DNA from 2 places in the Sporomusa sphaeroides DSM 2875 genome. Region 2 is predicted to be linked to the other one. Evidence: riboswitches for the same ligand, from Rfam matches in the RefSeq annotation. Region 2 holds a riboswitch; the other holds the start of a gene.
What was found. A riboswitch is a leader RNA that binds a small molecule or an ion and turns the genes downstream of it on or off. The one in region 2 is predicted to bind cobalamin.
Positions count from the first base shown of each region.

Region 1 (15,210 bases), 2.0 Mb from region 2:
TTCAGACGATGCCGCCAATGTATCGGCATTGTTCTTAATCTGGCCAACAATACCGCGTAGTGTGCGCTTCATATTTATAATAGCTTCGGCCATATCGCCAATTTCATCATTGCGAGTCGCATGGAAATCAGGTCTGCTTAAGTCCAGCGCACCAACCGCCGATACCTCAGTTTTTAGGTTATTCAGACGGATAGTTACTTGCCTGCTATAAATAACCGCGACAAGTATTGCTAAAATCGTCACAATTATGCCGGCCATCATCCCGATTTGGCTTTGTACCTTTGATTGATTGATTAGAAAATTGCTATCGGCATTGATGGCGTTGCCTAGTTTTTGGGCTGTAACTACAAACTGAGCATCAATCTGGTCAACTAATTGACGCCCCGCATTAAGCACTTTGTTCAGGTCAGGATCATTATTTTTTTTGGCTGCTATCGCTTTATCGCCAAGTACAAGATATTCAGCCAGCAGTTTTTCTAATTGGCCGGCATTTTCATCGCTGTTCCGGGCAGTCTCATTATATTTTTTTACCGTCTCATAACTGTTGCCGAAATTGCTGCGATAACCTTGTTCGTATTGAACTGCCCCGTCAGCATAAAACAGGAAACCGCGCATATTCAGCAGCGCCCGGGTAAAATCAGTATGGGCATCTTTGACCATGATCAGCTTTGCCGAGGCAGTGTTAACCTTATCACTATATTCTACTATCGCGGTTGTAGTGTTTGAGTAACTATATAGCACATACCCTAATATTACGAGAAAAAATAAAATTGTCACCGTAAAAATAGCAGTAAGCTGTACAATGATCGGATACCGTCTGGTCGTCATTTTTGCCATCTCCTTAAAAGTAAATAAGTAAGTTGGTAAGATATAGCTATCTTGTTTTATTATGGCATAGTAACTTTTCGTACAGGTTACAAAACAGTTAAGGTTTAGTTAATTATGTACGGGAGTGCCAAATGGCACTCCCGTACATAATTAACTCTTAAGTCGGTTATCTCGTCTTACATATCTTGAACTTATATCAGAACTTGCACTGCATTCTGAGTATGCAGGCAAGCAAATATGGTTACAGTTTATTCAGTTCCGGCAGAGAAATAATGCGGGTGCATACTTTTTCAGCCAGTGCCTTATTATGGGTAACCACAATCAGACCCATGCGGCGGTCTTCAATAATCCGAACCATCAGTTCCCATATCTGAGCCTGTGTAATCACATCAAGCATTGTGCTCATTTCATCGGCGATTAAAAACCTTGTCTTTGGGCCAAGTACCCGGGCAATGCAAAAGCGCTGCATTTCACCACCTGATAATTCGCCTGGGCACCGCTCAAGCCACCCTTGTTCAATGCCTATGGAATCGAGTGTAAGTTGGTCCGGAACCCAGCCTTCATTTAAGATATCTTTCATGCGCCATAAAGGATTTATTGCCTTTTCCGGGTGCTGATAGATCAGTTGCACCGGACTGTGTCCTTCTTCCTGCAACTCCCTGCCATCAAGCAGTACCTCGCCAGATGTCGGTTTTATATAGCCTGCCAATATTTTAGACAACGTACTCTTACCGTACCCGGACGGGCCAACCAGGCCAACCCGCTCGCCCTCACCAACAGATAAAGTAACATCTTTTAGTATCCACGGCCCCTTCCGGTAACGGAAACTGATATTTTTTGCCTCAAGTAGCATGACAGCAGCGTACCTCCCCACCCCTGACTTTTTGCATTTTTATAGTTTTAGCGGTAGTGCACTCAACTGAGCTATGGCAGCAGCGTGCTGCGTAAGGGCAGCCGCACTTTAAACTGCCGGCATAAGGCTGGCCCCCTGCAATCGGCTTAAAGCCGTTTTGCGGCAAAGCATTCCATAGGGCCCGGCTGTAAGGGTGCCGCAGGGCATCACCGCCCTGAATAAAATCGGCAACAGGCGCAACTTCCACCGTTGTGCCGGCATAAAATACTGCAATCCGGTCGGCAAACATAAAAGCCAAATCAATATCGTGCGTAATCAGCATGACTGCCCTACCTTCATCAGCCAATTCCCGGAAAAATTTCATTGTCGTCTCAGCAATTTCGGGGCTGAGTCCCGGTGTTGGTTCATCGGCAATGATAAGCTTTGCATCGCTGATAACCGCCGTGGAAACAAGTATCCGCCGCGCCATGCCGCCCGACAGCTGAAACGGATATTTTTCCGCCGTTTCTTCAGACAGTTCAAATCGTTTAAATACCTGCGACTGCTGTGCTTTCGTACCATACAAGCCCTGCACCTGGGGACCGACTTTTTTAAGCGGATCAAGATAAGAGACTGACTGCGGCACCAGCGCAATATCGCGTCCCCTTAAATTCGCCTGAGCTTGAGGAGTAAGCTCTGTTCCACAATATTGCATACTGCCGTTGACAATAGCATTTTTCGGCAAAATTCCTAAAACCGCATGGGCAAGCAAGCTTTTGCCACTGCCTGATGATCCGGCGACTGCTACAATTTCCCCGGCTTTAATATTCAGGCTGATATCGGAAATAACCTGAAGCTCACTTTGCCTGAGCCCTTTGTCATACATACGGAATTTGACAGAGAGATTTTGTATATCCAATACCGGCACAGTATCATTGTTTGCCATCCCTTTTCCCTCCTAGTTCTCAGCGCTTGCCGGATTCATCAATTTTCGCAAATTTTCGCCGATCATATCCAACAGCAGTACCATAATGAGCAGGGAGGCACCGGGAAGTACGGTCAGCCACCACATTCCCACTGTCAGATACCGCATGGATTCGGACAGAATAATGCCTACCGCCGGTTCACGCGGCAAAAGTCCGAATCCTAAAAAGGTAATGGACGCCTCATGCAAAATGGCATGAGGAAAAAGCAAAATCAATCCCACAATATACTGCGGTACAACATGAGGAAAGATGTGTCTAACGGCGATTTTCCAGCGGCTTGATCCCAGCTTTCTGGCTGCAAGCACATACTGGGAATTCTTCACTGCCAATACTTCCGCCCGAATTACCCTCGCCAGCATCGGCCAGTGAGTCAGCGCCACTCCCAGCCATACCCCCAGCATGCCTTTCCCCAGGACGAAGGATATGAGCATTAATAAAATCAAATGGGGAATACCCTGCATTAAATCCACAAGCCACAGGATAAGGCTGTCAACCCTGCGTCCCATGGTAGCTGCCGCAACCCCCAGCATAACGGCAATAACCGAACTTACGGTGGCTGCCAGCAGTCCGATCCACAGACTGGTGGATAATCCCTTTACTGTTCGCATAAACATATCGCGTCCCATCCAGTCCGTTCCGAAGGGATGAACCAGTGATGGTGCAAGATTCTTCTGCTGAAACTGCGGTGCATAAGCGGAAGGGTCAAGGAGTACGCCGGCAGCGGCAATCACCGCTAAGATAAGAAGCGCACCACCAGTAGCTATCAACGTACGGGTACGAAGATTGAACTGCCAAAAGGATACACCCTTTTGGTCAGCCTGGCAAATTGTATGACTCATGCTATATCCCCTCCCTCCCTGATTTGCGGATCAATCAACGGATACAGCAAGTTAGCAATCAGATTCCCTGTAAAGACGAAAAATCCGCTGCATAAAGCAATTCCTAGGAGCAGCGGCAAATCCAGTTTTGTCCCGGCAACGACTGCCACATAGCCTAACCCCGTATAAGAAAAGACATTCTCAGCGAGTACCGACCCGCCGAATAATTCACTGATTGAACCAAACTGTAAGGTAACAGCCGGTAACAAAATATTACGCAAGCCATGGTGATAAACAATCTGCCATCTCGTTTCACCGCGGGCTGTGGCAAATACAGCATAGTCGCTGTTTAATACATCAATTAATTTTTGTCTGGTATGCAGAGCAATCTGGGAAGTTCCTGCGATCGCTAAAGTAAGGGCCGGCAATACCAGGTGATATAGGCGGTCGCCAAAGGTAACCTGTGCTGCCTCCTTGCCGATAGGCGTGCCCAGGGCAATGGGAAACCAGCCCAGCCATACGGCAAATACCATCAGAATGAGCAGCCCCAGCCAAAATGCCGGTGCAGATGCAATGAGCAGGCAATATACTTTGATGAAGCTGTCTACTCTCGTATGTTGGTAAGCAGCCGCAACAACACCTAAAGCAAAGCCGAAAAAACCCGAGAGAATCCAGGCAACCGCCATCAGCATTAACGAATTCATAAAATGAACCTGTATCACTTCCACCACTGGCTGCCGGTAATACATGGATGTTCCCATATCTCCATGGGCCAGTGCGCTGATCCATTTGCCCAACCGTTCCAGGGGTGGATCATTTAGACCCCAGTATGCGGCAATTGCTTCCCTTTGCTCCTGAGACACCGGATTTTCCGCCGTAATATAAGCTTCCACCGGATCAATCGGCGACGCTTGGACAAGCACAAAGGTTACAATAACAACCGCAATCAGCAGGCCGACACCCCGTATCAACGTGCGGCCTACATAGGTGGCCATATTCATTCGTATTTCCTCCTCTCAGACAAACCCAGGCCCCGGAGCAGACAGCACCGCTGCCGCACCAGGGCTCATTGCGGATTTAATTTAGTTTACTTTTTCCATGACCAGTCCATAATATTGCTAATCACAACAAACCCATGATCATGAGGATGCCATTTTTGTTTGCCAAGATCAAGACCGTCCCGGACAAAATACAGGTGGCTGATGTTCATGAGATAAATATACGGAGCATCTCCCTGAATGCTGCCGCCTGTCTGACCGTCCCACTGGGCTTTGCGCCAGTTCTCATTAGCTGTCTGCTCATCCAGCGCGCCAATTGCCGCATCCAGATAACCGTCCACAACAGGATTCTTATACGCAACAATATTAAACCATCCACCTTTGGCCGCAAACCTACTGTGCAGGGCATTCAGCATATAGACAGGGCTGTAGGCGCCGCCCCCCAGGAGAAAAGCATCTTTATGCTTATGGCTGACCCGGTCGGAAGACCCAAGTCCATCGGCAATAACCTGGATGCCCAGCGCTTTCGCCTGTTCACTGAATGCCATGGCAATCGATTCACGAGTGGAATCACCGGCCTCATAAACGAGATGGAACTCCGCGTTTAAACCATTCTTTTCACGGATTCCGTCGCCATTTGTATCAATCCAGCCGTTTTTATCCAGCAGCACTTTTGCACCGTCAATATCGCCGTCTTTCCATTTGATCTCTGTATTCTCCCATGGCAGATAATCGGAAATCGTAAATACAGGCTGTCCATACCCATTCAATACGGTGTCAATGATTTGCTTTCGGTTTACGCCCATAGCCAGAGCTTTTCTGATTGTAATATCGCTGGTAACCTCATTACCGACCTCATAACCTTCCCCGCTTTTGCCGCCCGGCTTTTGGACAGGCAGTGAGACAGAACGGAAATCAAAGGTCTTGCAGTCTACAACGTTATAGCCCGGTATCGGTTTGACCGCCAATGCTTCCGTCGTTTTTACCACATCTACCTTGCCGGCCTGTGCCGCTGCATAAGCGGCATCATTATTTAAGAATAAGAATACAATCCGTTTAAACGGGGCTTTACCGCCATAATAATCATCATTGCGTTCTACAATAAGCTGCTGACCTCTATCCCACTGGACAAACTTATACGGGCCTGAACCAACCGGCTGTTGGGCATATGCTTTGCCGTCACCATATAAATGTTCAGGTACAATTCCCAGGGTTGCAACCTGGTACGGAAAAATAGACATCGGATGCTTCATATGGAAAACAACAGTCTTATCATCAATGGCTTCCGCTTTATCCATCTCGGTTAAATCAACAAAACTGGCGGCTGCCTTTGTCTTATTAAAGGTAAAAGCCACATCCTTAGCAGTCAGCAGTTTGCCATCATGAAACTTTACACCTTCACGGATAGTAAAAGTCCAGGTTAGTCCATCACTGCTTACTTTATAATCGGTTGCCAGATCATTGACTATTTTGTTGTCCGGGCTGACATCCAATAACTTACTCTGAAATAAAGTTCCTCCCTGAGCGCCCCAGCCGGTAACCGGGTCAAAACCAGATGCCTTCTCGCCGCCGATAGCGACAACAATCTCGTCTTTCGCAGTTGCCTGTGGTTTCTCTTCTTTGCTGCCGCCGCAACCTGTCAGGAGAACACTGCCCAGCATAAGCATTGCCATAGTTATTGCAACGATTCTCTTATAACTCTTGTCACTCACTTTTCAATCCCCTTCCTTTCTGTTATCCAAACAGGCCATTTAATTAAAATACATATCAAAGGCTCCGTAATAGCGATGGTCGCGATCACCGGTTGTTTTTTCCTCCAGATTTTGATACTGCAGGGACAGACGGATACCGTCCATCACCATATTCTGATAGCCAAGCATAAAACCTTTGTGTCCGTTTTGATCAACTTTTCCAAAACCGCCAAAATTTCCGTAATGGCCCGGCAAGGCATTCTTCTCAATATCCCGATAGATGATGGCAATGGCCTGATCATGCGGTACGCGGTTGTTTACAAGACCTTCATATGTATAAAAGCCTGTTTGACGTTTGCCGCTTACCCAGTTATACGACAATTGTGCCGCCCATGCGTTGGGTGAGCCCGGGGCATCGGATTTTGTATAGTTAAGCACGCTGGTAACACCTTTTTTCATTTCCCAGGAAAGGCCGGCATCTACATAATTGGCCGCCGGAGTACTGGTTTTGGGGCTGGTATCGGCAGCAATATAGCCTATATTGTATTCAAAGGATTTTTCCGGAGCAAAATTCAGGTTTACGCCCCGTACATGCGTATCTTTTTCCGGAACCACCCAATAGCCGTCCAGTCTGGTCTTGTCAAACTGATGCCTCAACGCAAAGCCGTCGGCATCTCCCTGCAGCGCCATGGCCATATAACGCCCAGTAGCCAGCGGCAGGCGTCCAGCCTGAAACTGATTAACGCCAAAAAAATCTTTTACTTGAATAAAACTACGGGTAAAGCGCATTTCATTGCTTGAGTTGCCGCTGCCGAATTTACCGCCGGCCTGAATGCGCGATTTATAGCTGACCCGGTCATTGAAGTCGGCGTTGATATGCAGTCGCTGCCGCCAATTATAGGCTTCGCTGCCGGCGTGTTCAACACTGTCCACATCCATGGCTTCAATTAAGGTCTCGCCGTCAATTGTAACCGATGTTTTCTTTGCTTTCGTCTCTTTTGCCGGCTGAACCGGTTCTTGCGGGAGATATTGCTTCGTTTGGGCCGTCCGAACGCCCAGTGTATTAAGTTCTACGGCAAATTCCTGTGCCAGCCGGTCAATCTTCGTCTTTTGCTGTGTGTCAGCCTGCTCATATTTACTCAGGGCATTTGCTAAAAACCGAGCCATTTCATAGCGGGTAGCTACTTTATTCTTGTCATATACAGCCGCATCATAGCCTACAATCAGCTTGTCCTGCACCAATGCATCAATTTCTGCATAAACCCAGTGATTTTGGGGAACGTCGGCATAGGAATTTCCCTCCGCCGATAGCCCTCCAAAACTGGTCAACAGCGTCAATGCAAGTCCCGCAATTATCTTTTTTTTCATGCTTTCCTTCCCTTCTTTTATTATGTATCCTCTATGAACCAAAACGAGTATGAACTGCTTTGGTATAGATCATAGCTTTGCTCCCCTCCCATTACAGCGGCGGGATCGCACCGGCGTTTAATCGTTTTCTCTATGAATCCTATTTGATTTTTAAGTTTTAAATTTTCCACCTAATTAAGAACTGTTCTCATTATAGTAATGGAGTTTCTATTTGTAAAACGAAATATGTCGATAATAATTATCGATATATTAAATACACTGTACAGAGAAATAACTTACATTTATCAATTACCAATATGACCTGCGCAATAAAACAGCCCTTTCCTTTATCAAAAAGGAAAGGGCTGTTAATCAGTAAACGGGTTATATAACTGCCGTTTTTAATCCCCTCCTTGTCGCTCGCAAGTTAAACGGTGATTGTCATACAGGCAGTTCTCCTGGCTTTGGATCATCACGCTGCCATACCTTCCCAGAAATCTTTGTTCCCAGTGGCATAATCATGGCTTTGCTCCCCATTACAGTGGCGGGACCGCACCGGCGTTTAACCGGTTTCTCTATTAAGTCGCAATAGCGACACCTGTTTAATCCTATTTAATTTTTAAGTTCTAAATTTTCTACGCAGAATTAATCCTATTATAAATAAAGGAGTTTCTATTTGTAAAACGAAATTTACCGATAATAGCTATCGATATTTTTAATATAGTCTATAAGGGGTAAACATAATGGATATTGAAGTTTTGAAAACGATGCAAATTTTAACACAAACAAAAAGCTTCTCAAAAACGGCGGAAATACAAAATATTGTCCAGTCAACAGTCAGCGCCCGTATAGCTGAGCTGGAAAAAACGTTGGGACAAAAACTGTTTACAAGGGATAATCAGCATGTGTCCCTGACGCAGAGCGGTCTCATGTTTCTTCCCTATGCCCAGCATATATTGGAAGACTTCGAGAACGGCAAAGCCCGATTAAATTCTGCAGCCTTCTTCGATGACCGATTAGTCATTGGTAATACATATTCTGCTTTGCCAAATCTCTTATTCCCGGTTTATCACGAATATCTGCGCTGCTTTCCCCGTATCTCGGTAAAAGCAGTCGCCGGCCATTCAACTGATATTCTGCAGTCTTTGGTAGATGGTGTCATTGATATCGCAATCGTTTATCAATTACCAAAAATTCGCCGGTTTACAACATTTTTATGTAACGAAGAGGATTTTGTTTTCGTTTGTCCGCCAGGTGATCCGCTTGCGAGCCAGGCAGAAATGCCGGTCAAAGACCTGGGGAAAATTAATTTGCTGTTTCACAACTGGGGTGGGGTTTTCAGCGATTGGATGGCTCAATTATTGCCTGGATCACGCTGGTTTCACGCCAACATCGGCAATCCGTCTTTTATCGTTTCCCTTGTTGAGGAAGGTACCGGTTCAGCCATCTTAACCCGCTCTACTGTCAAAAAAGCTTTAATTAGAAATTCTGTCGTTGAAATTCCTTTTGCTGGCTCACCTTTGCCGCCCCGCTGGCAGACATATATTGTGGTTCATCCCAAGCGTCTTACCCGGCAGCCTGTTCGTGACTGGCTTGACATAATGAGTAAGCATGATCTGACAGCAGTACCTATTTAATCCCTCTTCCTCTTTTGTTTGTGCACTTACGAACACAAAGCGGTATCAATATTATCCTACTTCTCGATAACCAGCATAAACATTGGGGTGGAATGGTTTACATTCTACCTACCGCCATAGTTTTTTATGTCGAATCATAAAAATGAAGGTCCAAACCGGATGCACATAATATGTACATGCATCCGGTTTGGACCTTCATGGCCTTCTTTGAGCAAATCATCAACTGCGGCAGCGGTCGGCGAGGCATTTGGCTGCATCGCTGTAACAGTTTGAATCATCAATGTTATTCCTACTTTAAACGTTGAGGCAATGAAGTTAGTGCCTTGCATTTTTGACAGTAACCGTATAGTTCAAGAGAATGACCGATGATCTCAAATCTCAATCCCACTGTCTTTTGCAATTCTTTCTCATCCACCGGGCAATAATCCAAACAACTAGCCGTCCCACAGTTGAGGCAAATCAGGTGATGGTGATGTTCACCAAGGGCCAGTTCAAAGACCTTCGTATCCTTACCATGCAAGTTGATCTGATTGACAATCCCCATATTGACAAGTAAACCTAGATTTCGGTATACAGTGTCCAAGCCGATCTCGGGATTAGTTTGTCTGATATCATTGCAAAGCTCTAACGCTGTGGGAAACTTATCAAGCTTAAGTAAGGATTGGATTATTATCCTGCGCTGCGGTGTTATTTTACAACCTTTAGTCCGGAGCTTTTCAATAATATCGTTTAACAATGACAATACATCTCCTAATTAGTAACAATATTTTTTATCATTTTACTATATTTAAGGTAGAACCGGCAACAACATCCTTGCTCTCCCATTTTTGATTCGCTCAGGCCAAATATAACCGGAGAAATTTATTTCACGCTGCAATGATTCTGGAGCAGTTATACATCTTATTACTTTTCCCGCTTTGTCCAACTTTTCATAAATAATCTTTCCATCCTTAACTTCTTGTACAATGGCGATTAAGGCGTTACGGGCTTGATCAACCCCTACGATAAGAGCTCCCGGTTTTACGTCTTGTGGCGACGTTTTGACTATCCAGCCTTTTTGAGCAGCTCCTGTCAGCCAAAGATAATCTTCATCGCTCCAATTTACACCTGGAACCGGTGCTGCTTTATCGAATTCTCTGGCAAAATAGCCGGTGGCTTTGTTTACAGGAAAGCCCTTATACAAAGGGCCTGAGTCACACTCTCAGGCAAAGGCCTGATTAAAAGGAAACAGTACTATAATAAAAATAGCAACTATCCTCTGCATAGTAACCCGGCAATCTTTTTCTTTAAGAAATTTTATGATTTTGTTCACAGTTTCTCTTCCTCAGTTTTTTAATTAAGATTATTATTATTTAATATTTTACCTATTTAGAACAAGATAAGCAATACCTGGAAATAAATTTACAAAAAGTGGATATAAGTAATAGTCTTTCTATCTAACTCCTATCATAAGGTCAATATTTTCATAACACAATACACACCTAAATAGTAATATTATGATTAATTTTTTAGTATTTTTATTGCACATTAAACGAAAATAATTAGTCAATCTACAAGAATGGCATCCTTACCTTTCCATTAAGCGACAAAAGAGCTGCATGGAATGCTGCAACCAGCTTGTCATATCAACTTACCGCCTCGCATATAGAATACAAATGTATATCTAATTGGAGGCAGAAATGTTAATAATATCCCAGCGAAAGTGCTATACCAGAAAAAAACAATACTGGAGCAAAGTCATTATCCTGGTCGGGGCAGCGATATTGCTCCTATCTTATTTTTGCCTGAACAATTATACCATTCCAGTTATAACTCCATCGTCGTTTGATCTACCGACTACTCACTTCCGGTCACAGTGGCATGGAGTATTATCGCAGGGCATTCCCGGCCTGCAAACCGTAATTGAACCCCCCCATCCGCCGAAGAAGCCCCCGCATATCGTTAAGGCTGTGCTGCGTAATCTGCTCCTGTTCTTCACAGAAATAGACATTACAGATATCCGGTCATTATTTAGAGCTGAAATACCGGTTGCTTCCATATTCACCATACCTCCACAAGTTAGTATCGTAAGTCTGCCTAGTCTCCCTAAGGTAAGCCAGTCAGACTTGCCTAAAAGAGGAAAACCTTTGGTGGGAATTTACCACACTCACACTTCCGAATCTTTCATTCCAAATTCCGGAGTGACTCACACGCCTGGCGGCCAGCGCGGCGATATCGTGGAGGTCGGCGCAGCAATGGTTAAACAATTTGCTAAACATAACGTTATCGCCATTCAAAGTAGTGATATCCACGACTACCCCAGTTTCATGAAAGCCTATAATAAGTCGGAAATTACCGTGCAACAAATGGTCAAAGAGAACCCTTCGCTGCAAGCCTTATTTGATATCCATCGAGATGCCGGCAGGCGGGACGAAACTACGGTTGTCATTAATGGTGTACCGATGGCACGAATTTTGATTATCGTCGGAAAGGGCCAGCCGGGGTTGGAACAGCCTCGATGGGAACAAAACTATGCGTTCGCCAAGGCCATTGATGATAAATTAAATCAGTATTATCCGGGTGTATCCCTTGGAATGGATGTGGTAGACTGGCGTTATAATCAGCATCTGCATCCTCATGCTTTATTGTTCGAGATGGGTTGTCAATATAACACGAAAGAAGAGACTATCCGTACGATTGAAATTATCGCTGATATTGTGGCAGAGATACTTGCCAAATGATCGGGTTTGCCAGAACTGCAATTTGCAACCGGAAATTTACGCGAGTCAGAGTAAACTCGGATAGAAAAATTATAAAACAACGGCAACTTCCTAGCTAAAACAGTACAAGGGAGTTGTCGTTGCTTGTTTTGTAGGGAAATATCAACTTTACGCACCTTCAATACAGAAATTCATATCTGCTTCAATTTCGCCAATTAGTTTTTATATTAACTAGGAATATTATTAATTGTAATCAGCATATATTTACATCAGTCTTTATGTTGGTTGTCCTAGAATGCTTAGCGTCAGAGTTAAATTTATAAATTCTACTTTTTTCGAACAGTTTTAATGGAGGTAAGTTCTTTGCAAAAGTTTATTTTGTGCCTATTGATTATGATCGGAATTTTGTCCGAAAGTATTACAGCCTCAGCCCATCCTCATATCTTTGTCACGCCTAGAGCCCATTTTGCTTTTAGTGGTACGATCTTTACTTTTTTTAGTGTTAGATGGTACTTTGACGATATGTCCACGATGGAATTTGTCGGACCAGAAACACTGAACGCGACATTATCGCTAAGCACATCACAACAAAAAGAAATTCTCACACTGGAAGGGTTCCCGCGTCCTGCACAGCTTGCCAATTATTTTCGTGTAGAAATCGATGGCTCAGCGGTTGATGTATTGGCTCCCGCTGCCGTCAGCCTGACTGTGGATCAAGGGCAGCTGGTATACTCATTCACCATTGGCGTTTACCATCCGGTTAAAAAAGCTGTTAAAGTATGGTTTAACGACCGTTCCAACTTTATTGCATATCAAACAAGTTCCGGCTTTTTCACCACTTCGCAGTTAAAGGGACCCATCCCGTCTTTGACCATTCTCACCGAGCAATATATTGATAAGATAAATATTGCGCGGTAATCTGATTGGAGGCATTAGTCATGCTGATTGATTTAAGAAACTGCAGATCAAACAGGTTTACCATTTTATTTCTGGTAACTATTCTTTTGATTGTTTTTTTTCAGATCAATAATTTCAATAGGTGGGATCAGTTCATGTATTACATTACAAAGCTGCAATCAGAATTTAATAAAGACGCTGCCGTAAAAATTAAACTGCTGCGCGATAGCTACAGTACAGAGCTTTTTCAAGCATTACTTGCTTCTTCATTTTTATACGGGGCAATCCACGCGATAGGTCCCGGACACGGTAAGTCGATTATCACGGGCTGGATTCTATCCCAGCGACGTCATCTTAAGGATATTGCATTCGTAGCAATAGGCGCAACCTTTCTTCATGCGTTCAGTGCGGTTGCCATTGTTGTCTCTATTTTTTATCTTGTTGGAAAATATCTGCCCGGAACGATGGGAACCATGTATCTTTGGCTCAATGTCACCTCAGGAGTAATTTTAGCCATAACTGGCTTGCAATTGTTTGCCGAAAATTACAAGCACTATTCTAAACAGCCATCTACAACCAAGACGCCCTCTAATGACTTGCAATCGGTTCATCCCGCTTGGATTACCCTATCCATCGGCATTGTTCCCTGTCCGCTCGCGACTGCCATGTTTATCTATTGCCTAACCACGAATATGATTGTAAACGGACTGCTCCTTGTAGCAGCCTTCGCACTGGGAATGGGCCTAACACTCTTTTTAGTGGCTATGACTGTCTGGCTGATTAAGAATACGGCTACTCGCTCTTACAAATCCGCAACACCGGGGCGCTTTTTTACATTAATGAGCGCTTTATTCTTTATTCTATTCGGCTTATTGATTACACTGCCAAATATTCAAAAATTGCTCTAAGCATGGTGTACAAGTTGATTTCTGTCATGAGTTATGGTAATAAACTCTGTAACTCCAGCAGATCATACCATCATAAGTAACTCTTGACTGGGAGTAATTTAGTGCTATACTTTAATCAATAATATTACTATTTATGAATATTATTGATTTATTCAAGAGGTTTCTAAGGAGGAATCTATCATGTTTAGTGACAAAACGTTAACTTGCCGTGAGTGTGGTGCTGAATTTGTATTCACAGCATCCGAGCAGGAGTTTTTCGCTGAAAAAGGGTTTACCAATGATCCCGGCCGTTGCCCCGCGTGTCGGGCCGCCCGCAAGCGACAGTCAGGATCCGGCAGTGCCGGCAGGCCTCAAAGAGAAATGTATGATGCAATTTGCGCCGAGTGTGGTGCCAAAACCCAGGTCCCTTTCCGCCCTAGCGGCGATCGCCCTGTGTATTGCAGAGATTGCTTTTATAAACGAAAAGGATAACAAAAAAATAGGGCTGCCTTATGGGGCAGCCCTTGTTTTTCGATTAAAAGTGTCCTTGCACAGCACTATAAGCACTGTACTGGAACCGGTCAGCAGAGCAATTAACGATTGTCCAAGTAGTAGACTACACCGTTAAAAATTCCCTGAACGATTTTTGAACGATACGATCATTTCTCAATAATGCTGCTTCCCCTGCATTGGTCAGAAAGCCTGTTTCCACCAGAACGCTCGGCATGGAAGCTCAGTATTTCCATCCGCCTATGGATTGGCATAACAGCACCCATTGGAAACTCGTTCTGAGTATGGCTACTTATTTTGCTTGCATAATTTAATTAGTATGGAAGATGTTCTTATCTCTTTTAGCCTTGACGTATTCAATCGCTTCCTTACCGGTTATATGCTCGACATCAATTGCAATAATATAAGATTGCGTACATCCGGTGATTTCCTTATGTTTGGCTGCTTCCGGCTGATCTCCTGAATATTTTTCAACTAAAGCCTTAAAAGCTTCCAGCCATTCATCACCTTCTACAATTCTGGCTTTACCAAAAGCAATAACACTACGGAAATAGGAAGTATACTTTTCACTTATAATCGTATCTTCATCTATTACGGCAAAAGATACCTTGGGGTTCTTCCTGATAGCATCGACTTTATGTCCGGATTTCGCTGAATGGAAATAGATTTTGCCATTAAAATAAATATAGCTAAGGGGAACTGTATAAGGATAATCTTCATCACCTAAGCACGCAAGGACACCATTTGTGCATCTATCCATTACAGCTACGGTGTCTTCCACTAATAATAATTGTTTACCTCTTCTCATTTCTCTAAACATCGTTGTTTCCTCGCTTTCATCTCAGACAGCGTTTACTGCAGCCTGTTTTAAATATCTATCATGAGCTTTTCGGACATTTCACCGCTGGCAGCCTTACGCCCGCAGGGTCGCAATCAGTCGCTTAGGCTGCAATAACAGCCTAATGGCGTCCGCCGGCGACCGCACCACGATATTGGCCGCCGCCAATACGCCGGTACTAACTCCTTCTGGTCCCAGCACGCAAATTTTCAGCCCTGCAATGAAAAACATCGGCTGATCGT
Region 1 covers NZ_CP146991.1:2,653,604-2,668,813, forward strand. Annotated here, with positions in the region: gene SPSPH_RS12525 (methyl-accepting chemotaxis protein) at 1-828, opposite strand, end outside; gene SPSPH_RS12530 (ABC transporter ATP-binding protein) at 1,070-1,681, opposite strand; gene SPSPH_RS12535 (ABC transporter ATP-binding protein) at 1,671-2,606, opposite strand; gene SPSPH_RS12540 (ABC transporter permease) at 2,619-3,485, opposite strand; gene SPSPH_RS12545 (ABC transporter permease) at 3,482-4,465, opposite strand; gene SPSPH_RS12550 (ABC transporter substrate-binding protein) at 4,552-6,174, opposite strand; gene SPSPH_RS12555 (hypothetical protein) at 6,214-7,521, opposite strand; cobalamin riboswitch at 7,932-8,117, opposite strand; gene SPSPH_RS12560 (LysR family transcriptional regulator) at 8,244-9,137, shown strand; gene SPSPH_RS12565 (hypothetical protein) at 9,272-9,415, opposite strand; gene SPSPH_RS12570 (Fur family transcriptional regulator) at 9,427-9,879, opposite strand; gene SPSPH_RS12575 (hypothetical protein) at 9,925-10,320, opposite strand; gene spoIIP (stage II sporulation protein P) at 10,817-11,857, shown strand; gene SPSPH_RS12585 (DUF1007 family protein) at 12,200-12,754, shown strand; gene SPSPH_RS12590 (nickel/cobalt transporter) at 12,775-13,641, shown strand; gene SPSPH_RS12595 (zinc-ribbon domain containing protein) at 13,822-14,112, shown strand; gene SPSPH_RS12600 (pyridoxamine 5'-phosphate oxidase family protein) at 14,441-14,950, opposite strand; gene SPSPH_RS12605 (HAD family hydrolase) at 15,044-15,210, opposite strand, start outside.
Region 1: linked by a shared signal. The riboswitch ahead of SPSPH_RS12555 (hypothetical protein) and the one ahead of SPSPH_RS03165 (sirohydrochlorin cobaltochelatase) in region 2 are both predicted to bind cobalamin.

Region 2 (15,678 bases):
TTTTTCACAACTATGACCCCGCTACATTGAGGCATTGTCAAAGTGTTGGTATGCACATGCTGGAATGGGCGGATTGTATGGGGTTTTCCGATAAAAAAATACAAATAGCATATTATTGTGGCTTAATGCATGATATCGGCAGATTGTGCCTGCCTGGCAATGTATTTAATAAACTTGAACCATTATCAGACGACGAACAGGATATGCACAAACTTCATACGGTATATGGCTGGGTCATCCTTAATAGTGTGGGGCTGAAGGAAATAAGTCCTATTGTTCGTTATCACCATGAACGGTATGATGGAACAGGATATCCGGAAGGCCTGAAAGAAGCCGAAATTCCCTTTTTAAGCAGAATGCTTTCTATCTGCGATGCTTTCGATGAGATGACAAACAGGCAAGGAACGAATAATCTAAGCGGCCGCCAGGCGTTGCAAGCAGTGGAAACCTGCGCCGGGACACGGTTTGATCCGTGGCTGTGCCGGCAATTTGTCAGTTATATAAGGAAAGTAGAAACACTAAAAGCGGTTGCTAATTTCGCATAAACCGGTTGATATCAGATAATATAAGAGGGATGTGTAGTATGATTTTACATATTGCTAACGGCTCAATACTGAAATCCTATTTAGAGACTAAAGGCATTTCAGGCCAGAAGATTATTGCGTTTAATGAATCCATGATTACCGGGAAATGCGCGGAGACAATTTTTAGTGAGGAATTCTTTCAATTACGGGCAGAAACCTTACAGGTTGATTATGAGCGCTATAACGAATTGACGGTGACAGAACTAGAGGCATTATTAAGTCACTCGTATTCGGAGATTATATTATGGTTTGATGCCGATATGTTTTGTCAGATGAATATTTTAACCTTGTGCGCCTATCTGGATGCCAGCAACTATCAGGGGGAAGTGCATTTGCATATTATCCGGCACGATTTTTGGCAATATGATAGTTTGCAGGACATAATACTTATATCCTATCAAATTAACCCTGCGGGATATTACGAGATATACCGGGAGGTTCTCTTGCAAAGATGGCCAGCAAGAGAAAAGTATCCGGTTTTTGCAGAATTAAACGCAGGAATTAACTTGTACACAAACTATATTTCCGCTAATAGTGATATTCGGTTAGCCATAACAAAAATGGTTAAAGAAAACAAAGATAAACCGTTTGTAATAAAAGAAATAAACGAGAAATATCCGCATTATGGTATCGGTGATTACAATATTCAGCTGATTTATCGTGATATAGTAGATACGATTCAGCTTAATATGGATTGACAATCACTTCCTGCAGTGTTATGCTAATTTCATAAGAAAACTACATATGTTAGAGATAGGTGCCTTACAGGCTTAATAGGGAAGACCGGTTAAATGCCGGCGCGGTCCCGCCACTGTAACGGGGAGCAGGCTTAAGATATACCACTGGGATGTATTTTCTGGGAAGGTTTAAGCAGGCTATGATCCGGAGTCAGGAGAACTGCCTATCTGACAATCGCCGTTTGTTACCCACGAGGTATGGGGAGGGGATTATAGTAGGCGCTTTTATGGCGTAACTGGCTAATTCGCTCCTGGTTTACACACCAGGAGCTTTCTGTTCGGGCTACTGTTCAAACCTCTCACCGCTACGGTTGAGAGGTTTGCTGTTTTAATCACAGGCTGCTCCCATCATCCTGGTAACGAAGGCGTGTCCGGTACTCAAAAAATATGAAGGAGTTGTTTTTGGCCAATGAAAAACATCTATTCGATTATCACCACCCTGTGCATGCTGGCTGTATTTGGCTGCGTAAGTCTGGTTCCGTCACTGGCAGCGGCTGCACCGGCTCAGGCAGGCAAAAAGGCTATTTTAGTTGTAAGCTTTGGTACTACGTATCCTGAAACCTTAAAGACAACCATTGAAGCTGTTGAAACCAAAATAAAAGCAGAATTTCCCGAGTACGAAGTTCGCCGGGCTTTTACTTCCCGGATTATCATTAAAAGAATTGCTGAACGTGACGGCGTGAAAATCGATACCGAAAAAGAAGCGCTTGACCGTTTAAAAGCCGAAGGCTTTAATGAAGTTATTGTTCAGCCGCTGCATATTGCTGCCGGTGAAGAGTTTGATTTGGTGAAGGGTGTTGTAAAACATCATGAAGCCGCTAAAACCTTTGACAAAATTGCGTTAGGCAGACCTATTATGTATTTTATGGGACAAGAAGAGAAACCTGATGACTATTTAGCTGCTGCTAAAGCATTAGAAAACCAGTTCCCCAAACAGAAAAAAGACGAAGCCATTGTACTGATGGGACATGGTGGCAGCCATCCCGGAAATTCGGCTTATGCCGCCATGCAGCTTAAATTACAGGATGAAGGCTATAAAAACGTATATCTGTTCACCGTGGAAGGGTATCCGTCCTTCGACAATATGCTGGCTAAATTAAAAGCCAACAAAGTAAAAAAAGTTACTCTTATGCCGTTCATGCTGGTAGCCGGTGACCATGCTACCAACGATATGGCCGGTGATGAAGAGGATTCAGCAAAAAGCCAGCTTATTGCCGCCGGCTTTAAAGTAGACACTTATGTGCATGGCTTGGGTGAAAATGCAGGTTTTCAAGATATTTATGTCCAACATGTTAAAGATGCCATTGATGAACTGAATAACCCGGAAGCTAAAAAGCACTAAAAGCAAAACCAAATAACAAAAGAGTTAGGTGCCCTACGGGGCTTAATAGGGAAGTCCGGTGAAAAGCCGGCGCGGTCCCGCCACTGTAATGGGGAGCAAATCCAAGAATATGCCACTGGGATGAAAAGTCCTGGGAAGGTTTGGATGAGCCGTGAACCAGAGTCAGGAGAACTGCCTAGCTGACAGTCGCCGTTTTACCCACGAGGCATGGGGAGGGGATTACAGTAGATGGTATGTATGCTGAAGACTCACGGGCCCTGGGGTGCCGGATGCTGCAAAATATATCAAAACTGAAAATACATTCCCACGCGTAAGCGCGGGAATGTATTTTTTTTATCTAAGGGGGCAAGGATTTGACCATCAAAAAAGCACTGACCGGCGTCGTGGCAGTGCTGTTGGTAATGTTGACAATTACCGGACAGGCCCAGGAGGGAGTATCTTTTTCCTGTCAATTTCCGTATTATCTGGGAAAGGTCAGGGATTCTGTGATTCCCGGCGGGCAGACGGCAGCGCTGTTTAGTATTGAACATCGTGGTCTAAGCGACACAACGGTGACAGTGACCATCAGTCTGCCGCCTGGCTTTAGCCCGGCCGGTTCTCAGGAAAACTGGGAGGTAACCAGGCAAGCAGACCGGTATTCCTTAACCAGAGATATGCTGCTGTCGGGAGGGTATAGTCAGTGGTATGATTTGCTGTCCCTGCAGGTGGCGGCAGATTTGCCGCCCGGCAGGTATACCGCTGCCGTGACGGCAGGAGACAATACACAGCAGATACCGGTTACCGTAGGGGCCGGTACCGGTGACGCCGCCGTGCCGGTCACACTGGCAGGTATGGTTCTGCCGTTGGATAAGGACGGCAAAACCGATGACCGTGTAGGGCGCAATGTCTTGGTGCTGCGGGACAGACAATGGGATTACTACAAAAATTTATTTATTGGCAAAGGCGCTTCGAATCAAGAAATTGAGGCCATTCACCCGGTAACTCACCTGGGCGTGGATATTGTCAATCCAGCCGGGGTGCAAAAACTGGTTATTGTTACCGTTCATCTCTTAGATGCGGGTCGTCAGCCGGTGAGCGGCTTGTTTACTCCCGGTGCGACCAATGAAGATGTCGATGGCGGCGCGCTGGATGGTCACAAGGAATATTTAGAGATGTTTACGGCTTTGAACGGTGACTCCCGGCAGCGCCTGCAGCTGCCTGTATATGCGGATGAACGCAATTTGACCGGCGGGGATTATATCCTCCGGGCAGAACTGAGCGACGGGGTCAAGGCGCCGTTGCTGTACGAAGTGCCGCTTACTATTATCAAAAAAGACAACAAAGCCCTGATAGTAGTCAGTAGTGCCGCCCTGGCGGTATTGACAGGCTTGCTGCTTTCCCTCAAGCGCCTGCGGCGAGTATTGGCGGTGCTGAAAACACGCTGGCTGGTAACCATTGCCTTGTTTGGTGCGGCAGCTTTTGCGGTGGTCAATGTACCGTCCACTTTATTAAATGATTTTTTTCATATTTTGCTGGGCCCATTCGGATTTTTAATTACCGGCCTGTTTAGCAGCATATTTCTCTATATGATGGTGGTGGCGCTGGTCATACTCATTCCCCAGCCCGGGGTGGTGGCGCTGATGACCGTTGTTCGCATGCTGCTCGGGATGCTGGCATTTGGTCAAATCTCACCCATTGGCCTGTTATCCTATGGTCTGCATGCGCTGCTGCTGGAGCTGCTGATTTATGGCAGTGGCATGTATGGCTGGCTGCAGCAACGGGAAGACAACCCCATACCCTGGGACAAGATCGCGCTGTTGGCTGTCAGCTGTGCGGTGGCTGATACCATCGCAGCCTATGTGAGCTTGCAGGCGATGGCGTTTTTGTACCGCATGTATTATGCTGCCTGGTATATTGCATTGGTCTTACTGTTTAACGGCTTTATCTATACCATAATCGGCGCCGCCTGTGGCACAGCCTTAGGCAAACGACTGGCCAGAGTAGGGGGAGATTGACCAATGGACAGTATAGTATGCTTTAATAATGTTTCCTTTACCTATCGGCATCGCAGCAGTCCCAGTATCAGTAGCGTCAGTTTCCGGGTTTCCCCAGGCGATTTCCTGCTGCTGACAGGTGCGACCGGTTGTGGCAAAAGCACTTTGTTAAAAATGCTTAACGGACTGATTCCCCATGAAAGCGGCGGCAAGCTTGAGGGAGACGTGGTTGTCGGCGGACGTTCGGTGAGTGGCTTGAGTGTGGCGGAGATGAGCCGTACCGTGGGCATGGTATTTCAGAATCCGGATGATCAGATTTTTTCCACAACCGTGTTTGATGAAGTGGCTTTTGTCCTGGAAAATATGGGAATGACGGCAGTTCAGCTCGAACCTCAGGTCAAAGAAGCGTTAGCCTTGGTAGGTCTTGCCGATAAGGCAAAAGCCAGTGTGCATGCACTGTCAGGAGGACAAAAACAGCGCCTGGCGGTAGCCGCCGTACTGGCAGCCAAACCACAGGTACTGGCACTGGATGAACCTATCAGCCAGCTTGATCCGCAGGGAGCCGCGGAATTGCTGTCCGTATTGCAGCAACTGAATGCCAATCTGGGAATTACCATTATTATTGTTGAGCACCGCCTGCATGAAGTACTGCCTTTATGTCACAAGGCAGCCATTATGGATGCCGGACGGCTCATCTGGCAGGGCAGGCGTGAAGAGGCTTACAACTGCCAGGAAATGTTTGCTGCTTACGGTCTCAGGCTCCCCCAGCCTGTTACCCTTTGTCATCATCTGGGGGTTGCGGCGCGTTCGGCTCAGGTTGACGATGCCGTGGCAGCCATCCGGCAGCATTATGCCATTCCGGTTCCCGCTATCAGTCCGGTTCCCGCAGCGGCGGCATCGCTGCCTGTAGGACAACACCTGTTGCCAATACCGGCAATCCAGGCCAAACAAGTATTTTTTCATTATGATAACCCGGCGCAAATGGTGCTGAACGGGGTTGATTTGACAGTTGCCGCAGGCCAATTTATTGCCCTTATGGGCAGTAACGGGGCCGGCAAGTCTACCTTGCTGCACTTGCTGGGCGGGTTGCTTAAACCGGCAGCCGGTGAAATGCAGATACTGGGACAAAGGGTTAGGGCAGTATCGCCGGCTGTGGGAATGGTGCTGCAAAATCCGGATTTTATGCTGTTTAACAGTACTGTGCAGGAGGAAATCGGTTTTAGCCTGCGCCAGCAAAGCAAAGACAATACCGACGGCTGGACAGAGTACTGCGAACTATTGACAGACAGGCTAGGTTTAGGCGGCTTGAGGGAGGATTTCCCGCTGGCTTTGAGCCGCGGTCAACGCTTGCGGGTGGCTATTGCCGCCGTTTTGGCCAATGAGCCGCAGGTCCTGCTGCTGGATGAGCCAACAACAGGCCAGGATATTGGCCATATTGAGGATATCGCGCTCTTGCTCAGGGAATATACCCGGCAGGGTGGCAGTATTATATTTTGCACCCATGATACCGAGGTGGCAGCACGGTTTGCCGATCGAATCATTGTTATGCGGCAGGGGCAAATTGTGGCCGACGGCACACCGGCTGCGGTTTTTCAGGATCAGGCCATGCTTAAGGCCAGCGGACTTAAACCGCCTGCGATCCTGCTTGCCGCTCAGGCCCTGTATGGCGGCACCGCGCTTACTGTGGAGGAGGTGGTAGGATATGTACGACAGGCATGTCTGGGAAGCTACACCGGGGAACACCCTGCTTCATAAGATTGATGTCCGGACAAAACTGGTGTTATTGCTCCTGCTGGCAGCTATGGTGCTGCTGGTGGACAGCCCGCGTTCACTATTTCTGCTGTTTTGTCTGGTGCTGAGCCTGCACCTGCTGGCGCGCTCCTCTATGGGCAGGTGGCGTATCCTTATGGTCTTTATTCTACTGGGTATTTGGGGTTCCATGACCAGCCAGGCGCTGTTTTACAGCAGTGAGCCGCGAACCATTATCGCTTGTCTGGTGTCGCCGGCCGCACCGGGAATCGGCGCATTGACAGGAGGGGTGTATGTTTACCGGGAAGGCTTGGAATATGGCGCCGTGCAGGCCTTGCGTTCAGGAACTATGCTGGCTTTGGGCCTCCTGATTAACTGGACCTCCGATCCCCGGCAGTTATTGCGCAGCCTGCTGGCCTGGAAGCTGCCTTACGAACTGGGCTTTATGCTGATAACCGGTCTCAGGTTTCTGCCGGTCATTTTTCAGGAGACCGGTGTTGTTCTGACGGCACAGCGTCTCAGAGGCTTTAACCCGTTCCGGACAATATCGCCCCGGCGGCTCATTCAAACAGCCTTTCAAACCTTGTTTCCCATTCTGGCACGGACTTTGCGCCGGGCGGCGACTTTGGCATCTTCTGTCGAAAGCCGCGGCTTTGGCCGGGAAACACCGCAGGTGCCTTTGCCGGTATGGTCCTGCAAGGAACGCCTGGTTTGCCATAGCCTGCTGCTGACAGTGGTGGGTCTGATACTTCTTAAGATAATGGATTCACTGCAATTTAACGGTTTCTTATATGTGTCATCCTTGCGGGGGGTATATGATTTGATGAAGGTGTGGCTGTAAAACTATGAAAAAAGTCATCACAGCAGGAATTACTCTCTTATTTCTCGGTACGTTAGGAGCATTAGCCGCCCATATTTTTGGCATGAGCACCCATGTGAGCCTGACTGGCAAACAAAACGGTACACAGACAGGCGCTTATGGCAAAGTAATGGAAGTGGTTTTAGGCCAAACGGAAGTATATAATTATCAGCGAATGGGCTTTAACCGGGGCTTTATCCGATTTTCCCCTGATAGCAGCTTTTTGGCCGTCGGTTCGGAAACAGGGGAAGTGCTGCTTTATAATACCAAGGGCAGCCTTATCTGGCGTAAAAACATGGGGCTGGGTAAGCTGACCGCACTGGAATTTTCGCCGGACGGCCGTTCGGTGCTTGTCGGCGAAAGCAGTCAGCAGGGATGGCTGGTGTGCCTGCGCGTCAAAGATGGCAGTGAGCTGTGGCGGCAGGCCAGTGTACAGGAACTGGGTGTCAATATTAAGGAAAAAACCTATCCCGGTATAGCCGCCATCCGGACAGATGCCGCCGGTATGGTTTATGCCGTGGCCCAGCGGTATATCAAGCACGCCGACGGGCGCAACCAGTATGCCGGGCGTATCTATAAATTTACACCTGACGGGGAAAGGATCGGTATGTTCCCCACTGATCACAATCTGGATTGCTGGGTAAGCTGGATTAGTGTGGATAAGGCAGGTGAACAGGCTGCGTTTGCCACCGCTAATTTTGATGTGGCAACCTATCGGTATGACAAGAATATCTATTGTCTGGACGGTGGGCTCAAGGCTGTATTGTGGAGCAATTACGCAGAGTTGGTCCCGCCTTATCAGAATGTTACCATGCGTACAAGCCCTGAGCTTAGCCCTGACGGAAAGTATGCGTCTGCTATTGCCAGCGACGGGCGCTGTTTTTTATTTGACAGCCGGGAAGGGCAGAAATTATGGCAGCGCAGTATCAGCTACCCGCAGAAGATTGGCGGTGTCACAATTAATGCCACCGGCAGCAATAGTTTGATCATAGGGGAATATGCCGTATACACAACAGGCAATACCTACAATAAGGCCAATTGGCAGCTGCCAACCCCGGTGGAGCACCCTAACTCCAACAGCCTGTTTGTGTTTGACATGCAGGGCAAGCTGATCAATAGCTATAAACTTGACGGCACGATTGAGGAAATGGCTGCAGGCAGCAAGCTGGCCGTGTTGGCCGTAGGCCGGAATGTCCGTTCCAAGGATCCGTCAATGCATGGCTTGTATATTGTTACCATCCCGGAAACCCGGCTGGTTGATTACGCAGCCACCAGCGGCGGCCCGTGTATTGCTGCGGCGGTAAGTCCTGACGAACGCTATGCAGCCGCAATAGAAGCCCCTATCCAGCTTGACGATGGCCGGGTAATCGGGGAATATAAGTTAACCCTGCTGGCAAGACAGTGAGTTTCTTTACTGAAATCAACTGTAGGGAGATGAGGTTATGGGACTAAACAGCCAATGGAAGCCGTATTTTCTGCACACTGTTATCCTTGCGGTTGTAGGCTTGCTGCTGTTGCTGACCGGCGGCTGCACCGGTTCAAACAGTATAAATCCGCCGGGAACTGACAGCGGTTCCGGCAGTTATGAGCTGGCAGACAGTACCGGTTATGTAGTCCGGTTGCCGCAAAAACCGCAGAGAATAGTATCACTTTCTATCAGCGGGGATGAGATTTTGATGGCACTGGTAGCACCCCGGCGGATTGCCGCCCTGACTTACCTGGCAGATGACGGGGGTATCTCCAATATAGTAGAACAAGCCAAAGCCATTCCCGGTAAAGTACGGGGTAATGCCGAGAGCGTTATCCCGACGCAACCCGATCTGGTGCTGATGCCTGACTGGTATCCGGCGGAATTTATGCAAACTCTCAGGGACGCAGGTCTCACGGTCTATGTTTACAAAACACCTGACACCATTGAAGAAGTGAAACAATCGGTTAGGCAAATTGCCCGCGTAGTCGGGGAGGAAGAGGCCGGCGAACAGGTGGTGGCCGACATGGACCGGCAACTGACGCAGACTAGCGACAGAGTGAAGCACATTGCCGCCGGTGAGCAAAAGGTGGTTATCTATTACAGCCTCATGGGCGGCACCAACGGTAAGCACAGTACCTTTGAAGATATTTGCCGGCAGGCAGGGGTAATCAATGGTGCGGCGGCAGCGGGACTGGAGAGGGGGGCATTATTGTCCAAAGAGCAGCTGGTTGCCATTAATCCGGATATCATTATTCTGCCTGTCTGGGATTATACCGGCACAACAGATATGAAAAAATTCGCCGACGATATCCAAAATGATCCTGCGCTGCAATCGGTCAAAGCCATTCAGGACCGGCAGCTGATTGCTGTGCCTGACAGGCATTTTAACAGCACCTCCCAGTATATTGTACAGGCGGTGCAGGATATCGCGCAGGCGGCCTACCCGCAGTATTTTTAGATACCGGCTGGTGATCGTGCAAGAGTGCGCTTGGCTGGAGCAAGTTGGGAGAGGAGTGAGTGGTATGGGACGCATATTGTTTATGTGCAATATTGACCGTCAATTTGTCATGATGGAAAAGGCCAGAGAGCAACTAATCGAAGAGAAATATCTGTCTGAGGAAGGTGATGTCATTTTCCTGCATGACACTCTGGCATGGGGAACCGAGTGGCAAAATAGCTTTCTTGCCAGTGACCTGGTGGTGTTTTCCTGGATGGGAATGGGACGGGATACGCGTTTTCTCAAGGAAGCGGTTGAGTTTTTAAGGAAAAATAAAATCAGGCATGTTATGCTGGCAAGTGAAATACAGCCGGAAGATGCGCTTGGCGGCGTAACGCCGGAGGACAGGAACACCATGCGCCGGTATTTATCCTATAGCGGTCTGGACAATTACCGTAACCTTTGGTTATGGCTCAATAACCGCTATTGTCAGCAGGCCTATGAATGTCAGCCGCCGTGCGAGCTGGCCTGGAATGGCATTTTTCACCCGCGGGCCGCTGCATTTTTTACCGATGCCGAGCAATACCGGCAGCTGTTTTGCAAGCCCGGGCAAGGGACTGTCGGCATCGTCTTTCCCCGGGATGAATGGATATGGTCTGATTTGACCTATCAGAGCCGGCTGATTGAGGCTATCGAAGCGCGGGGGCTTAATGTTATTGCCGTCTTTAGCCATTGGGCGCGTAACGCCGAGCTTAACGCCCCGGGAGTCGATGATGCTGTGAATGCCTTTTTTTATTATAAGAATCTGCCGGCAATTGATGTGCTGATTAATACCTTTAAATTTTCCCTGACGGTAGGCAAGCCTGTTGATCAGGAATTTTTACATAAGCTGGGCGTGCCGGTATTGCAGGCCTATACCTTACTCCGGCCGCGGGAGGTATGGCAGGAAAGCATAGAAGGACTCACCCCGATGGAAATTTCCTGCAGTATTGCCATGCCCGAATTTGACGGCTGTTTGCATGCTGTTCCCATCGCCGGCAAAGAACAAATGCCTGACGGTACGACAAAATACCAGATACTGCCGGAACGAATTGAGCGGGTGGCCGCCAAAGCCGCCAAATGGTCCAATTTGCGGCGCAAAGCCAATAGCCAAAAGAAAATTGCTATTATATTTCATAATTATCCGGCTACCAATTCCAATATTGGCAGTGCCCAGGGAATGGATTCGCCGGCCAGCATCCGGCTGCTCTTAGAACGTATGGCCGGGCGGGGGTATACAGTTGACGCCATCCCGCCTGACAGCCGGGCGCTTATGGATAGTCTGCTGGCTGCCGCTACCAACGATCGCCGTTTTTTGTCCGAGGCGGTGGTAGCGCAAGCACCAGGCAAGGTATCGGCTGCTGAGTACCGCCAGTGGTTTGATTTACTTGCGCCCCGGACGCAGGAACAACTTAGCGGGGACTGGGGCGAGCCGCCGGGTGATGTATTTAACTATGACGAAAAACTGTTGGTGCCTGGTATGCTGAACGGCAATATTTTTATTACCGTACAGCCGCCGCGCGGTTTTGGCGAGGACCCCGGCAAGCTGTATCATTCGCCGGACTGTGCTCCCACCCACCATTACCTGGCTTACTATCACTGGATCCGGGATATCTGGCAGGCTGATGCCGTTGTGCATGTGGGCACCCACGGCACACTGGAATGGCTGCCAGGCAAAGGCACAGGCCTGTCGGCCACCTGCTACCCGGATTTAGCCATCGGTGACTTGCCGAATATATATCCTTATCTTATCAGCATTGTCGGTGAGGGTACTCAGGCCAAGCGGCGCGGGGCAGCCTGCCTGATTGGGCATTTGCCGGCGCCCATGAGTCAGTCCGGTACCTATGATCAACTGGCAGAGCTGGAAAAACTGCTGGATGAATACTGCCATTTTGCCCAAAACCAGCCGGACAATATCCAGGTTGTCGCCAGCCTGATCACCGAAAAGGTGGTGGAAGCCAAGCTTGAAGAGGATATGGGACAGGCGGCAGGCGAAACCTTTGACGATTACGTGCAGCGGCTGCACGGCTATATCAGCGATATTAAAAACATGCAGATCCGGGTAGGGCTGCATGTCCTTGGCTGTCCGCCGCAAGGGGACACTTTGATCGAATATTTGCTGGCCCTGACCCGGCTGGCAAACGGGGATACGCCGTCACTTCCCGAAACCATCGCAGCCATGCATGGGTATGACTACTATGAACTGTTGGCCGGGAGCGGTAAGCTGCTGCCGGATGGCAGCAAAACCTGCGGCGTCTTGCTGGATGAAATCGGACAGCAGTGCCGGGAGGTTATTGTCTGGCTGTGCGACCATGATTTTGACCTGCAAGCGGCTGAACAAGCGGCACAACTGCCGTGGGCTGCCGGAGCCGGTCCTGAACGCCAAGAACAGCTCAGGCAAACGGTACGGTATATCTGTCAGACACTTGCCCCTAATCTCAGTAAGACCGAACAGGAAATCACCAATTTGCTGGGCGCATTAGAAGGCCGGTTTGTCGAACCCGGACCGGCAGGTGCACCCACCAGCGGCATGGCCGATATATTGCCGACAGGCCGCAATTTCTATGGGGTTGATCCGCGGACCTTGCCGACTCCGGCTGCCTGGGAACTGGGTCAGACTTTGGGAGACGGTGTGATTGAACGTTACATTGCCGACGAAGGCCATTATCCGGAAAATATTGGTATGATTTTCTGGAGTGGTGCCAATATGCGCAGCCACGGACAGTGTATTGCCGAATTTCTCTATTTTCTGGGCGTGCGCCCGGTATGGCAGCGGGGCAGCCAACGGGTTGTTGATGTAGAGGTTATTCCGCTGGCAGAGCTCAAACGGCCGCGGATTGACGTAACCGCCCGTATTGGCGGCTTGTTTCGCGACACCCTGCCGATGGCGGTAAAATGGATGGACAAAGCTGTCAGCCTTGTCGCCAATCTGGAAGAAAGCAGTGAGGTTAACTATATCCGCAAGCATGTCCTGGCAGATTCGGCACAGCTGGCCGGACAGGGTATTGAGCAAGCGGCTGCCTGGGAACAGGCCTGCTACCGGGTGTTCGGCTGCCCGCCAGGCACTTATGGTGCCGGTGTTGGCCACCTGCTGGAGGAAAAGAACTGGGAAACCATTGACGATTTGGCCAAAGTATATGTACGCTGGGGGGCCCATGCTTATGGCGCCAAGAGCAGCGGTGCCTTTGTGCCGGAGCTCTTCAGCCGCCGGTTGGCAAGCCTGGATGTTACTGTGAAAAACGAAGATAACCGGGAAGTGCATATGCTCAATTCGGATGATTTTAATTCCTACCATGGCGGTATGATTGCCGCTGTCCGCAGTCTGAAAGGGGAGGCCCCCCGCTCCTATTGTGGCGATAGCTCCAACCGCCGGCAGGTCAAGCTCCGGAGTCTGGACGAAGAATTTAAACGCCTGTTTCGCGGTGAAGTCATGAACCCCAAATATATTGAAGGCATGAAACAGCATGGGTATAAAGGCGCGGCTGACTTAGCCTCGGTGGTGGCTCACTGCTACGAATGGGATGCCACCAGCGCGGTGATGGAGGATTGGATGTACAACGGCCTGGCGGAGAAATATGCTCTTGATCAGAAGATGCAGGAATGGATGAAAGACGTTAATCCCTGGGCGCTGCAGCGGATTGCCGAAAAGCTGCTGGAGGCCGGGATACGCGGCCTATGGCAGGTTGATGATAAGACCAGGCAGGAATTGCAGCAAATCTATCTGGATATTGACAGTGAGCTCGAAGAACGGAGTGACAGGTAACTGCTATGGTGAGAATGCTAATATTGAGCCTGACAGGTGCATGTAATTTTGCCTGCAAGTATTGTTATGCCCACGAACATCCGCCGGAACTAATGGATGCCGCCACCGGGATTGCTGCCGTGGAAATGGCGGCAGCGGACGGCCAGGCCTTTATCCTGCAATTCACCGGCGGCGAGCCGTTGCTAAACTTTCCGGTAATGCAAGAGATTATCCGTCATGTACGGGAAAATGGCCTGCCTGCCATCCTGCAGCTGCAGACAAATGCCTCGTTGCTGACCCGGGAAATGGCGGCTGTGCTGAAAGCCGGTCAGGTAGGTATCGGCATCAGCCTTGACGGGCGGCCGGATGTCAACGACAGGCAGCGCTGCCTGCCTGACGGTCAGGGAACCTGCCGCCAGATTTTACAAGGTGCCGGCCAGTTAGCTGCCCAGGGGATGGCTGCAGGTATAACCTGTGTTGTTACCAATGAAAACGTGAAAAATTTGGCCGGTATTGTAGAAATGGCTTATTACCTGGGAAATGTACGGCGGATTGGCTTTGATCTCTTACGTTCCCAGGGTAAGGGCGGTGCGGTTACCCCGCCTTCGTCGGCTGCCGTATGGCAGGGAGTAAAAGAAGCCCTGGAGACAGCGGAACGTATGGCTAAACAGACCGGCATATCCCTGCTCTTTTCTCAGGTTGAACGGGTGGACACGCTGTCCAGGAAACAGATGCCGGGGTTTGGTCACTGTCATGCCATGAACGGCGAAGCAGCTTTTGTCGATGCACAGGGAAATTTGTATGCCTGCGCATCGCTGGCCGGCAATCCAGATTTCTGTCTGGGACATGTAACAACAGGATTGGATAAGGCCAGACAGAAAAAAGTTGCGTCTTTGATTCAGGAAGGAATGAGTTTTTGCCGGCACTGCCCCTCATTTTCCTTGTGCGGCGGTGCGTGCTTTGCCCGCTGGTACGGGGCAGGCTGCGGCAATCAGGGGTATGCCGCCGAGTGTGCGTTAAAACAGGTGGCTATCGAGTGGTATCTGGCACATCAGGGAAAGGGGCAAAGTGGTCATGAAAGTTGCGTTACTGCATGTAGATGTTAGCGGCGGCCGCAGAAGCCGGAGCGAAATGGGTTGAGATACCTCTCAATAATAAAGGCCGGTTACTCAGTAACGAGCAACCGGCCTTTTGACAGGCAGTTGTCCTTATTTAAGAATTGCTCAGCATCAGCCGGCGCTGCAGGGAGCGTGCATAGGACGACAAGGCAAAGTTGAGTATGAAATATGTGGCAGCGATCATGGCAAACAGCGTAAATACCTGAGCGGTTGTACCATATTTGCCCATAATAATCATGCCCTTGCCGGTCAATTCTTCAATACCTACCGCCCAGACAAAGGAAGTATCCTTAATAACCGTTGTTCCCTGAGAGACAAGGGGCGGAATGACATTTTTCAGCGCCTGCGGCAGCACGATATGCCGGAGTATCTGCACATAGCTAAAGCCCTGAGACTTGCCGGCCTCCCACTGTCCCTGCGGGATGGAGTTCAAACCGCCGCGGACTATTTCGGCAACAATGGCTGAGGTAAATACCGTCATCGCTGCTATTCCTGCCTGTACCGGCGGCAAGTTGGTCATAAATCTGAAGCCGAGAATAAAGAGCAGTGTCGGTGTATTCCGCACGGTTTCAACATATACAGCCGCAACCGGAGCAAAGATGCGGTGACCGGAAAAGCGGGCTACCCCCAGAACGATGCCCAACAGTAGGCTGAGTACGATGGAAAAAAGCGCAATCTCCAGCGTGATTAGCAGGCCGTCAGCCAGGAACAAGAGTATTTCCGGTGCAAAGAGATCACTGATCATGCGCGGCTCACCTCCGTCTGGCGTTCCAATTTTCGGGCATAGGCGGCCAAGGGCAGGCAAAGGCTAATATACAACAGGCCTGTTGCCACATACGCAGGACCGTAGTACAGGTTGGTAGAGGACCAGGAATCAGCCTGGTACATGAGCTCTCCACCAGCCACCATGGCCAGTACGGAGGTGTTTTTGATAAGACTTACGGCTTGATTGGTCAGTGGCGGAAAGGTCAGCCGTTTTGCCTGGGGAAGAATAATATACCGCATGGCACCCCAAAAAGAAAAACCCTGCGAGTAAGCGGCTTCCAACTGTCCGCGAGGGACGGCCAGGATACCGGCACGCACTACTTCGGCTATGTAGGCGCCATGGTAAATGCCGACCCCCAGGA
Region 2 covers NZ_CP146991.1:696,976-712,653, forward strand. Annotated here, with positions in the region: gene SPSPH_RS03155 (HD-GYP domain-containing protein) at 1-545, shown strand, start outside; gene SPSPH_RS03160 (hypothetical protein) at 584-1,282, shown strand; cobalamin riboswitch at 1,323-1,503, shown strand; gene SPSPH_RS03165 (sirohydrochlorin cobaltochelatase) at 1,731-2,663, shown strand; cobalamin riboswitch at 2,673-2,856, shown strand; gene SPSPH_RS03170 (hypothetical protein) at 3,017-4,657, shown strand; gene SPSPH_RS03175 (ABC transporter ATP-binding protein) at 4,661-6,391, shown strand; gene SPSPH_RS03180 (energy-coupling factor transporter transmembrane component T family protein) at 6,339-7,226, shown strand; gene SPSPH_RS03185 (PQQ-binding-like beta-propeller repeat protein) at 7,231-8,649, shown strand; gene SPSPH_RS03190 (ABC transporter substrate-binding protein) at 8,687-9,673, shown strand; gene cobN (cobaltochelatase subunit CobN) at 9,738-13,454, shown strand; gene SPSPH_RS03200 (radical SAM/SPASM domain-containing protein) at 13,460-14,539, shown strand; gene SPSPH_RS03205 (amino acid ABC transporter permease) at 14,646-15,296, opposite strand; gene SPSPH_RS03210 (amino acid ABC transporter permease) at 15,293-15,678, opposite strand, start outside.